4 regions of the Peribacillus sp. N1 genome follow, and region 1 is predicted to be linked to each of the others. Evidence: riboswitches for the same ligand, from Rfam matches in the RefSeq annotation. Region 1 holds a riboswitch; each other region holds the start of a gene.

Region 1 (3,171 bases):
CATCATAGTTCGCTTCACGTGTATCCGGATCAACAACAACATTTTCCAATACGGCACCGAAACGGATTGCATCGAAAATTTGTGGTTCTTTTTCACGTGAAAGATTGATCGTTTTCGCATAGCAGCCGCCTTCGATGTTGAATACGCCATTAGAAGACCAGCCGTGCTCGTCATCGCCAATCAGTTTACGGCTAGTGTCTGCTGATAAAGTTGTTTTGCCTGTACCGGACAGACCGAAGAATAAAGCGACGTCCCCTTCACGTCCTACGTTAGCAGAGCAATGCATTGGAAGGATTCCAGCCTCTGGAAGTAAGTAGTTCATGATCGAGAAGATCGATTTTTTCATTTCTCCTGCATATTCCGTTCCGCCGATCAGGATGGTACGTCGTTCAAATGAAACGATGATGAAAGTTTCGGAAGTGGTTCCGTCCACTTCTGGGTCTGCTTTGAAGTTAGGTGCAGAAAGGATTGTGAATTCAGCTTCGTGACCTCTTAGTTCCTCTTCATTTGGACGGATGAACAAAGTATGGGCGAAAAGGTTATGCCAAGCATATTCATTAACAACACGGATTGGAAGACGAGATGATTCGTCTGCACCAGCGAAACCTTTAAAAACAAAAATCTCTTCTTTTGCTTTTAGGTAGTCAACTACTTTATTATATAGTTTATTGAACACATCTTCGGAAATTGGCTGGTTCACTGAACCCCAATCGATTTTATCTTTAACGGATGCTTCTTCCACGATAAATTTATCTTTAGGTGAACGACCAGTATATTTGCCGGTTTCAGCTTTTACTGCGCCGGTTGATGTTAAAACGCCTTCATTTCTGCTTAATACTTTTTCGACCAATTGAGGAACTGAAAGTTGAGTTTGCACATTGTTTCCTGTTAATAACTGGTGTAACTCATTAGAAACATCTACAGAATTCATATATGAGGTACCTTCCTTTGTTTAAGTTTTTAGATTACAATTAGTATAACACATTCATTTAAATAGTCTATACTATTTCTTCTAATTTGTGATTATTTTCAGCTGGACACGTTAATCATTTTATTCCGGCAGGAACCGAGTCAGGATTATCACATATACTTTAATGAAGTCAATTTTATTTTAATAGGAAGTAAGTAAGCAATATATTTCCAATGGTGAAGTCGTTTTTCGTATGCTTAATACTTATTATTAATGGCAATTTCCAACATTTCTATTCGTATTTTGCATTGTAAACCCTTCAAAAACGCTGTATCAACACTTTTTTCAAAAGAAAGCCATACTGGGCGGAAATGTTCTTTTTAGAAAAGCATTGACAAATTCCAACCAGATACGATAATATCTTAAATTGTACGGATTCTCTTATCCCGAGTTGGTGGAGGGACAGGCCCTTTGAAACCCAGCAACCTGCCATATTGAACTTGACTCCAAGATCGATCGCCGAAAATAAAGCGAAGATCTTCAAGGAATAGTGGTGATGGTGCTAACCTGAGCAAGGTAAAAACCCTTGAACGATAAGAGTGAAAGGATAGAAGACAGAATTTTAAACCTTTCCTCATTTGCCAGGGAAGGTTTTTGTGTTTTTCATAAGTAATTCTGTGTCTATAGTTGAAACTAATGAGGGAAACGAGTTCCGTAAAAATCAGGCTTATGCCTACAACATACTAACTTCCAAGGAGGAAATATGATGTCAAAGAAACGTCTATTTACTTCTGAATCTGTTACAGAGGGCCATCCGGACAAAATTTGTGATCAGATTTCAGATTCCATTTTAGATGCTATCCTAGCTAAGGATGCAAATGCACGTGTTGCGTGTGAAACTAGTGTAACAACAGGCCTTGTACTTGTTGCTGGTGAAATTACAACGTCCGCTTACGTGGATATTCCGCGTATCGTTCGTGATACGATTAAAGGAATTGGCTACACACGTGCGAAATACGGTTTCGATGCTGAAACTTGTGCAGTGTTGAGTTCCATTGATGAGCAGTCTGCCGATATCGCAGCTGGAGTCGATAAAGCATTGGAAGCTCGTGAAGGAAACATGTCAGAGGAAGAAATCGATGCAATCGGTGCAGGGGACCAAGGTCTTATGTTCGGATTTGCTTGTAATGAAACAGAAGAGCTTATGCCGCTTCCGATTTCATTGGCGCATAAACTTTCATTCCGCCTGGCTCAAGTTCGTAAAGATGAAACTCTTGCTTACTTACGCCCTGATGGTAAAACACAGGTAACTGTGGAATATGATGAGAATAACCGTCCTGTACGTGTAGATACAATCGTTATCTCTACACAGCATGATGCTGAAATTACGCTTGAACAAATTCAAGCCGATCTAAAAGAACATGTGATCAAAGCGGTCGTTCCAGCTGAATTGATCGATGCTCAAACTAAATACTTCATCAACCCGACTGGCCGTTTCGTAATTGGCGGACCTCAAGGGGATGCTGGTCTTACTGGACGTAAAATCATCGTTGATACTTACGGTGGATACGCTCGTCACGGCGGCGGTGCATTCTCTGGTAAGGATGCTACTAAAGTTGACCGTTCTGCTGCATACGCTGCTCGTTATGTTGCGAAAAACATCGTGGCAGCCGGCCTTGCCGACAAAGCGGAAGTTCAATTGGCATACGCAATCGGTGTGGCAGAGCCTGTATCGATTTCAATTGATACGTTCGGAACTGGTACAGTTAGCGAAGAAGTCCTTGTTGACCTAGTTCGTGCTAACTTCGACCTTCGTCCAGCTGGCATCATCAAAATGCTTGACCTTCGTCGCCCGATCTACAAACAAACAGCTGCTTACGGACACTTTGGCCGTACAGATGTCGATCTTCCATGGGAACGCACGGACAAAGCAGAAACATTAAAAGCACAAGCGTAAATCATATAAAAAAGGTGTCCCGCAATTTGCGGGACACCTTTTTTTTGTGGATTAATTTTGCCGTCAGCGGGAATAATTCAAGAAATCCCAAAGAAATATAAAATACGTGCAAAACTCGTGAGTTAAAGTCGTTTACAAGTTTGTTTGGGTCATCAAATCGTGAGGTTGAAGCGTTACTCGAGAGTTTGTAGCAAGTACTCGAGATTTTAGAGCGTATACTCGAGATTTTAGAGCGTATACTCGTGAGTTTAGAGCGTATACTCATGAGTTTAGAGCATATACTCATGAATTTAGAGCGTATACT
Region 2 (3,171 bases), on a different contig from region 1:
AAATCGGAGTGGGAACTGTTCATCATCTTGCATGGCGTGCAAGCGATAATGAAGATCATAAAGAATGGAGGGAACATATCGCAAACCATGGCTATGGCGTGACACCCTTTAAAGACCGCCAATACTTCGATGCCATTTATTTCAGGGAAGATGGAGGCATACTCTTTGAAGTTGCCACAGATCCACCTGGCTTTGCTCATGATGAAACGAAGGAAACGATGGGTAGTAAATTAATGCTGCCGCCATGGCTTGAAGAAAAAAGGGAAATTATGGAGAAAACGTTACTGCCGGCAGTGCCGAGGGTACTAGAGGAGGATAAATGATGAAGCATATTTTTCAAAAAGGAAGTAATCCAGATGCACCGTTGCTTTTGCTTTTACATGGCACTGGGGGAACGGAAACGGATCTTTTGCCATTATCGGAGATGGTTTCACCGGGATCATCCGTACTCAGCGTACGGGGAAATGTACTTGAAAACGGAATGCCCCGTTATTTCCGCCGGCTGGCTGAAGGAGTTTTTGATGAAGAAGATTTGATTTTCCGTACGAAGGAGCTTTATGACTTCTTGGAATCAGCGTCCGGACAATATGACTTCGATCGTGACAGAGTGGTGGCATTAGGTTATTCTAATGGTGCAAACATAGCAGCAAGTTTGATGTTCCATTTCGAAGGGGCATTAAAAGGAGCGATTCTTCATCATCCAATGGTGCCTAGACGCGGGATTGCTTTGCCGTCCCTATCGGATATACCTGTATTCATTGCTGCAGGTAAAAACGATCCGATATGCCCCGCAGCAGAAACTGATGAACTTAATCGGATTTTACTGCAAGCGGGTGCTGCGGTGGACGTTCACTGGGAAAATTACGGTCATCAGTTAACACGTACAGAGGTTGATGCAGCAAGTTCATGGTTTCAAAAGAACTTTTTATAAGAATGAGAGGGATGAAGATGATTTCAGTAAATCCTGAAAGTCTTACAGAACGGGAAAATTATAAGTTTTTGACTGGAAGCATCATACCGAGACCAATAGCCCTGGTCACGACACAATCCGAAACCGGTACAATCAATATAGCGCCGTTCAGTTTTTTTAACATAGTCAGTTCCAATCCTCCGATGATTTCCATTTCTGTTCAACGGAAAGAAGGAGTTTTTAAGGACACGGCCCGAAATGCAATTCAAACAGGTGAATTCGTTGTTCATATCACTGATGAAGACAATGTTGCTGATGCAAATCGAACGGCCAAGGAACTCCCGTCTGACGAAAGTGAATTGGGTCTTACCAATTTCACTCAGGCTGTTAGTGATAAGGTGTCGGTACCAGGATTGCAAGAAGCGAAGGTACGCTTTGAATGCACATTGGAGCATGCGATACCTTTGGCAGGTTCCAAGAATAAACCTGGTTGTGATTTATTGATAGGGAAAATAGTCTGCTATCATATAGAGCAGGAGATTTACCATAATGGCCGAATTGACCAGAAGCGGCTAAAACCAGTAGCAAGATTAGCGGGTCATACTTATACAAAACTAGGAGAATTATTTGAAATTGAAAGACCTTAAGGAATATAAGAAAAATGGCGTCATCTTTTAAGGTGTCGTCATTTTTTAAAAATTATTCCCGGTTAGCATTATTTACAATTCTATAATGTAAGCGACTGTTCCAAAAACAAGTTCATATCTATGCCAAAGGTGCGTTGATCGTTTGGATTTTAAAGGAAGTCTTTACAAACCGAAACAAAACTTGACAATTTTTTCATAGATTGATAAAGTTATAAAAAAATAATTTCTTATCCAGAGAGGTGGAGGGACTGGCCCTATGAAACCTCAGCAACAGGTCTGCAATGACACTGTGCTAATTCCAGGGGGTGAAACCTTGATAGATAAGACCGTACGTGTTTATTTGTCAGTAACGCACTCTTTTTTAGAGTGCGTTTTCGTTTTTTCTGGATGCAAGATAAAGGAGAGTAAGAATGGAGAACAAAAGGAAGCATGATTTTCAAAGGAAAATGCAGGCACGGCATATAATAATGCTATCGCTTGGCGGGGTGATTGGAACAGGTTTATTCTTAAGTTCGGGTTATACGATTCAACAGGCAGGCCCGTTTGGCACCATCCTTTCGTATCTGATTGGGGCATTAGTGGTTTATCTAGTCATGCTATGTCTAGGGGAACTGGCAGTACATATGCCCGAGACAGGTGCGTTTCATAGCTACTCAGCTAAATACATAGGTCCTGGGACAGGGTATACAGTAGCCTGGTTGTATTGGCTAACTTGGACAGTTGCACTTGGTTCGGAATTCACGGCTGCAGGATTGTTGATGCAGAGATGGTTTCCATCAATCAATGTCTGGATATGGAGTGCACTATTTGCCATATTGGTTTTGGCATTAAATGCGTGGACCGTTAAATTTTTCGCTGAATCCGAATTCTGGTTTGCGTCTATAAAGGTATTTGCCATTGTGATTTTCATTATTTTGGGAGCAGCGGCAATGCTAGGTTTCATTCCAATAATTCATTCACAATCCGCTCCGTTATTCTCCAATTTTACAAGTGAAGGTTTATTTCCGAATGGTGCTTTTGCCATTATAATGACGATGCTTGCGGTGAATTTCGCATTCTCTGGAACTGAATTAATTGGAATTGCAGCTGGAGAAACTGTGAATCCAGAAAAAACGATACCAAAGGCAATCCGTATGACATTATGGAGATTGATTATCTTTTTTGTAGGAACCATCGTTGTATTATCCGCATTATTGCCTATTTCGGATGCAAGCGTATTAGAAAGCCCCTTTGTGGCAGTTCTTGAACGGATTGGTGTGCCATATGCAGCGGATATTATGAACTTTGTTATATTAACTGCCATTTTGTCTGCTGCAAACTCAGGACTGTATGCGGCATCCAGAATGCTTTGGTCACTTGCAGATAAGGAAACTATATCACCAATATTTGCAAAATTGACAAAACGGGGAGTTCCGATAAATGCAGTCCTTTTCAGTATGTTGGGCGGCTGCTTAGCCCTGTTTTCGAGTATTATTGCACCGGATACTGTTTACATAGTGCTTGTATCCATTTCTGGACTAGCCGTTGTTGTAGTTTGGATGAGTATTAGCATGTCGCAATTTCTATTTCGCAGACGATATATAAACGAAGGAAATTCAGTAAATGACTTAGCTT
Region 3 (3,171 bases), on a different contig from region 1:
GATCGTATCACCCGGATTCAATAAACACTGCGGCAGTTCGACAAGACCTGCCTTTCCCCCGAAGAGAATCGCCACTTCACTGTTCGGATCCAGCTTGACACCGAATTCACGTTCATAAAAGACGGCAGCAGCATCTTTTAAATATTGATGCCCCCGGAATGGCGAATATTTATGATTAATCGTTTTTTCAGCGGCAGACTGCAAGCTTTTCACGATATGGTCTGGTGTCGGCTGATCAGGGTTTCCCTGGCCTAAATTAATGACATCATGTCCTTGCTCCGTGATGGCATTGACTTTTGCGACTAGTGAGGCAAAAAACTGCTTGGGCAGGTCCTGAAGCTGTCTGGATTTTTCGAATTGCACCATTTATACACCTTCTCTGAAATTTCTTGAAATTCTAGACACAAATGATATATGTTTATCATAGTCTTGTAAAGCATTTTTTACATGTGGGGGTTTTAAACGATGAAGTGGAAAATAGCTTGTATTCAAATGGATATAGCATTCGGGCAACCGGATATCAATTTTCAGGTTGCGGAACAATGGTTGGAAAAAGCAGCACGGTCAGAACCCGATATCGTCATTTTACCAGAGCTTTGGACAACCGGATACGACTTAAGCAGGTTAAATGAGATTGCTGATCAAGAGGCGGAAAAAACGATTGAATTTCTTAAAACACAGGCAAGGAAACACGAGATTCACATCGTAGGCGGTTCCATTGCGAAAAAAACGGGCAAGGGAATCTATAACACCATGATCATCATCGATAAACAGGGAAATCTCATAAAAGAATATGATAAGCTTCACTTATTTCAGTTAATGGATGAACATCATTTCCTGAAGCCAGGAGAAAAGGATGGTTTATTTACTCTTGATGAAAAAATATGTGCTGGTTTCATTTGTTATGACATCCGTTTTCCTGAATGGCAGCGAGCCCATACCGCTAAAGGCGCCGAAGTTCTATTCGTTACGGCTGAATGGCCAAAGCCGAGACTCGATCACTGGAGAGCCTTATTGATTAGCCGTGCCATCGAGAACCAAGCCTATGTAGTAGCCGTTAATCGCTCAGGCTCTGATGTCAATAATATATTTGCCGGTCATTCCCTGATTATTGATCCTTGGGGAAATATCATAAGTGAAGCCGGAGAAGGAAACGAACTCCTGACAGGCACCTTGGACTTCAATAAAGTTACGGAAGCACGTAACAAAATACCTGTATTCGAAGATCGCCGTCCTGATTTTTATTAAATTACCCATTGACAAACTATTTAAAAAGTTGATATTATTTTCCCGAAGATTAAAATTTCAGAAAACATTTACTCTTATCAAGAGCAGGCTGAGGGATAAAGGCCCTATGAAGCCCAGCAACCGACTGTAATACCATTGTGAAATGGGGCGGATTCACCGCCGGATTATAAAATCCACAGAGCACGGTGCTAATTCCACCAGAATTCATATTCTGGAAGATAAGAGGTCCGAAGCCAAAACTTCTGCCTCTTTCTATATGAAAGAGGCTTTTTTATTCTTATTTTGAATCCGGAGGGGAAAAGAATGACTCAAAACCATTCAAATTTTAAGAGATTGACAAACGAAACAGCTATAACCCTTGCAAAAAAACTTGGGTTGGTCAATGCGGATGCAAGTTTAACATGTAAAGAAATCGGCGATGGAAACTTAAATTATGTTTTTCATATTACAGACACAGTCACAAATAAAGGAATTATCATTAAACAAGCGGTTCCTTATGCCAAGGTACTTGGCGAAGGCTGGCCGCTGACATTGAAAAGGGCTGCCATTGAAGCGAATGCGCTGATTCATTTCAGAAGTTATTGCCCAGAATTCGTACCGCAAGTCTATTATTCTGATGAAAAGCTTGCCATCACGGTCATGGAGGATTTATCCCATTTGAAAATCGTTAGAACAGGATTGATTGAAGGCGATTCATATCCATTGCTTTCACAGCATATTGGTGAATATGTTGCGAAAACGGCATTTTATACATCCGATTATCATTTAGAACCCTCTGCCAAAAAGGAAGTTGCCCGACATTTCACGAATCCCGAACTCTGCAAAATCACTGAGGTCTTCATTTTCACGGATCCATTTTTTGAGGAACTCCCGGGAGATTTCGAGGTGGAATTGACTGATGCCGCCAAAAATATATGGAATGATAAAGAAGTGATCCTTGAGGTCGCTAAGCTGAAACAAAGCTTTGAAACCGAGCAGGAAGCCTTGCTTCATGGAGATTTACATACTGGAAGTATATTTGCAAGTGAAACTGAAACAAAGGTTATCGATCCAGAATTCGCTTTTTATGGTCCAGTTGGTTTTGACCTTGGTCAATACACTGCCAACCTTCTCTTTCAGGCAGTCACACGTAATAGCGTTGGAAAGGAAGAGATTTTCACACACCTTAATGAATTTTGGAATGCCTTTGAAGAAACTTATTCCGAATTATGGGAAGGTCAAAATAAAAGCCCATTTCGTCATGTGAAAGGTTATCTGCCTTATTTACTGACAAAATTCAAAAAAGATGCATTCGGCTTTGCCGGCTGTGAACTGATTCGGCGAACCATCGGACTTTCCCACGTTGCCGATTTAAATGTCAATGAAGATAAAGAAACAAGGATCGCTGCCAAAACGGCTACATTGGAAATCGGTGTTTTTTTAATTAAAAAACGGGAAGAATTGGATGTTTCAGCTGTCATTGAAGCCTTGAAGCAACGTACACTGCCATCTTATTCAACCATTTAAAAGGAGACCTGCACATGACAACACATGCACCATTACCTTATTCGGTACAATGGGCTGATACCCATATTACATTATTAAATCAACAAGCCCTTCCTTCCATAACAGAATTCATTGAACTTCATTCTGTTGATGATGTGTATGACAGCATTTTGACATTAAAAGTTCGCGGTGCCCCAGCAATTGGACTGACGGCAGCATTTGGTGTTGCACTTGGTGCGAAACAGGAAACAACCGCTGAATTAGCCGAATTCAAGAAAAATGTATCAAGGCATATTGAAAAACTCGCATCATCACGGCCAACCGCTGTCAACCTTTTTTGGGCGTTAAGGAGGATGGAAAATACTCTGGAAGATGCGCAAAGCATTTCAACTGCCAAGGAAGCACTTATATCGGAGGCTAAAGCCATCTTTGCTGAAG
Region 4 (3,171 bases), on a different contig from region 1:
GCCGCTTCTTTTAACGTAGAGTTGTCCTTGAATGCCGTTTTGGCGATCTTGGCTGCTTTTTCATAACCGATATGCGGGTTCAATGCTGTCACCAACATAAGGGAACGTTCTACATTTTCTTTGATTTTATCTTCATTTGCAGTGATGCCTACCGCACAATTGTCGTTGAATGAATGAATGCCTTCCGTCAATAATTTGACCGTCTGCAGGAAGTTATAGATGATGACTGGTTTGAATACATTCAATTCAAAGTTACCTTGACTTGCTGCAAAGCCAATTGTAGCATCGTTACCAACGATTTGTGTTGCAATCATGGTAAGCGCTTCACTTTGTGTTGGATTGACTTTACCTGGCATGATGGAGCTGCCCGGTTCGTTTTCCGGAATGGCTATTTCGCCGATTCCGCTTCTTGGTCCACTTGCAAGCCATCTGACATCGTTCGCAATTTTCATTAAATCCGCCGCCAATGCTTTCAAAGCACCGTGTGCGTAGACGATTTCGTTATGGCTAGTCAATGCATGGAACTTATTATCAGATGTGACAAAAGGGTATCCTGTATCTGCTGCAATTTGTTTGGCAGAGAGTCCCGGGAATTCTTTTTTTGTATTGATTCCGGTTCCTACAGCCGTTCCGCCTAGAGCAAGGTTCAATAATTTTTGGCTGCTTTCTTCAATCATCGCTAGATCCTTATCGAGCATCGCTTTCCAACCGGAAATTTCTTGTCCTAATGTTAATGGAGTAGCATCTTGAAGATGTGTCCGGCCAATTTTCACTACATCCCAAAATTCTTTTTCTTTTGTATCGAATGTATCACGAAGGGCTTTGATGGCAGGGACCAATTTTTCAGCGACTTCCATAAAGGCTGCAATATGCATGGCGGTCGGGAAAGTATCATTTGAGCTTTGCGCCTTGTTAACATCATCATTCGGGTGAAGGGTTTCAGATTCACCATTTTCTTTTAACCACTCATTCCCTTTGTTAGCGACCACTTCGTTCACGTTCATATTACTTTGCGTGCCGCTTCCCGTTTGCCAAACTACAAGCGGGAAATGTTCATCAAGCGTACCTTCAAGGATTTCCCCGCAAATCTTGACGATGGCATTCTTTTTAACTTCGGAAAGATCACCAAGATCATAGTTCACCTTTGCCGCAGCTTGTTTAACGTATGCAAATGCACGAACTAATTCAATCGGCATTTTTTCGTTACCTATTTTGAAATTGTTACGGCTTCTCTCAGTTTGTGCTCCCCAATATTTATCAGCAGGAACTTTCACTTCACCCATCGTATCTCGTTCGATTCTGTATTCCATGTGTTCTCCTCCTATGTTTGCACTATTCATTGAAGACCTTTTGCATATGAAATGAATAATGTCGGATTATTCTTTCTCTCCATACATTGTACAAACTTTATTATTTTAAAGCAAAAATATCCCGCTGACCCTTTCCATGTTTTCTGAAAAATCCAAGTTCCATTCATGTTTATATGAAAATTCAATTATTCTTTTTAGACACATAAAGTGTAGACACCGCTAGGCTCCAATTGACCTGGTCATGAACATCAAAGCATTATCACTCCCAAAATGTCCTTGACAGTATTTTGTATATATAGTAAATTCAAAAGAAATTGAATAATCTAAACTCTTATCGAGAGAGGTAGAGGGAATGGCCCGATGACACCTCAGCAACCTTCATTTGTTTCAAACCAATGAAAAGGTGCTAATTCCACAAGTTTGTGAACTTGGAAGATAAGAAGAATGACTCGTCCCTACTTAATCAAAGTCTTCTTCTTAAAGAAGACTTTTTTTTATTTTATATAACTCAAAGGAGCAGTGAAAACCATGTACAAATCTGAAACATATCTTGCTCAATTAGGAAATCGCAGCGAAACGGCGACAGGAACAGTCAATCCGCCGGTATACTTTTCAACAGCTTTTCGTCACGAAGGAATTGGCCAATCGACGGGATTCGACTACACAAGGACTGGTAACCCTACACGCCAGCTATTGGAGCGATCCATCGCCGATCTGGAAAAAGGAGACCAAGGTTATGCCTGCAGTTCAGGAATGGCCGCCATCTCCACTATTCTTGCCCTTTTTAAATCCGGGGATGCATGGATTGTCAGCGAAGATCTTTATGGCGGTACATATCGTCTGTTAGAACAAGGTTTTAAAAAATGGGGATTGCAGTGTGACTATGTAAACACTTGTTGTTTGGAGGATATCGAAAAAGCCATCACTCCTCACACGAAAGCCATCTTCATCGAAACTCCCACTAACCCCCTTATGCAGCAAACGGACATTAGCGCCGTTGCGGCATTGGCCAAACGATATAATTTATTGTTAATCGTTGATAACACTTTTTACACGCCTCTTATTCAACAACCCATCGTGCTTGGAGCGGATATTGTGATTCATAGTGCAACCAAGTATCTCGGTGGTCATAATGATGTGCTCGCGGGACTGATCGTTGCTAGCGGCGCTGAATTATGTGATGCACTTGCCTTCCATCATAATGGTACTGGAGCTGTCTTGAGCCCATTTGATTCTTGGCTGTTGATGCGCGGAATGAAAACCCTGGCATTGCGGATGGAGCGTCATGAAAAGAATGCTAAGATACTTGTAGATTACTTATCGGAGCATGATTGTGTCACTGATGTATTGTATCCCGGCAGAGGCGGCATGATTTCTTTCCGCATCATTGATGAAGCGGCGGTCAACCCATTTTTACAATCGCTCTCATTAATTTCCTTTGCAGAAAGCCTTGGAGGGGTTGAAAGCTTCATCACCTATCCTGCCACACAAACACATGCCGATATACCGCTTGAAGTCAGAACGGCAAATGGGGTTTGTAATCGCCTGCTTCGCTTCTCCGTTGGCATCGAGGATAGCGATGATTTGATTGGCGACCTGCAGCAAGCATTCGCACATGTAAAAAGGGAGGCACTACGATGACAGGTCATGATTTTAGCTTTGAAACGAAATTACTTCATAATCAACATAAATTCGATCCGGCAACGGGCGGTGTGAGCGTCCCCATTCAGCATGCATCGACGTTCCATCAATCGGATATCGATCAATTCGGCAAATATGACTACAGCAGAAGCGGGAACCCAACTCGCGAGGCACTTGAAGATATCATTGCCGATTTAGAGGAAGGCACTCACGGCTTTGC

Evidence for each region. Region 1 has a riboswitch for S-adenosylmethionine ahead of metK (methionine adenosyltransferase). Riboswitches for the same ligand answer to the same signal wherever they lie in the genome.
Region 2: another riboswitch for S-adenosylmethionine. It lies ahead of mmuP (S-methylmethionine permease); the one in region 1 lies ahead of metK (methionine adenosyltransferase).
Region 3: another riboswitch for S-adenosylmethionine. It lies ahead of mtnK (S-methyl-5-thioribose kinase); the one in region 1 lies ahead of metK (methionine adenosyltransferase).
Region 4: another riboswitch for S-adenosylmethionine. It lies ahead of ACYP5M_RS19325 (methionine biosynthesis PLP-dependent protein); the one in region 1 lies ahead of metK (methionine adenosyltransferase).

The regions. Positions count from the first base shown of each region.
Region 1 is NZ_BAAHZO010000007.1:33,676-36,846, forward strand. Features, by position in the region: gene pckA (phosphoenolpyruvate carboxykinase (ATP)) at 1-931, opposite strand, end outside; SAM riboswitch class I at 1,349-1,510, shown strand; gene metK (methionine adenosyltransferase) at 1,674-2,867, shown strand.
Region 2 is NZ_BAAHZO010000001.1:1,098,713-1,101,883, reverse strand. Features, by position in the region: gene ACYP5M_RS05175 (ring-cleaving dioxygenase) at 1-323, shown strand, start outside; gene ACYP5M_RS05170 (alpha/beta hydrolase) at 323-931, shown strand; gene ACYP5M_RS05165 (flavin reductase family protein) at 949-1,557, shown strand; SAM riboswitch class I at 1,782-1,884, shown strand; gene mmuP (S-methylmethionine permease) at 1,968-3,171, shown strand, end outside.
Region 3 is NZ_BAAHZO010000001.1:1,256,391-1,259,561, forward strand. Features, by position in the region: gene ACYP5M_RS05960 (pyridoxal phosphate-dependent aminotransferase) at 1-366, opposite strand, end outside; gene ACYP5M_RS05965 (carbon-nitrogen family hydrolase) at 466-1,248, shown strand; SAM riboswitch class I at 1,320-1,473, shown strand; gene mtnK (S-methyl-5-thioribose kinase) at 1,552-2,754, shown strand; gene mtnA (S-methyl-5-thioribose-1-phosphate isomerase) at 2,769-3,171, shown strand, end outside.
Region 4 is NZ_BAAHZO010000005.1:165,261-168,431, forward strand. Features, by position in the region: gene fumC (class II fumarate hydratase) at 1-1,310, opposite strand, end outside; SAM riboswitch class I at 1,639-1,752, shown strand; gene ACYP5M_RS19325 (methionine biosynthesis PLP-dependent protein) at 1,839-2,951, shown strand; gene metC (cystathionine beta-lyase) at 2,948-3,171, shown strand, end outside.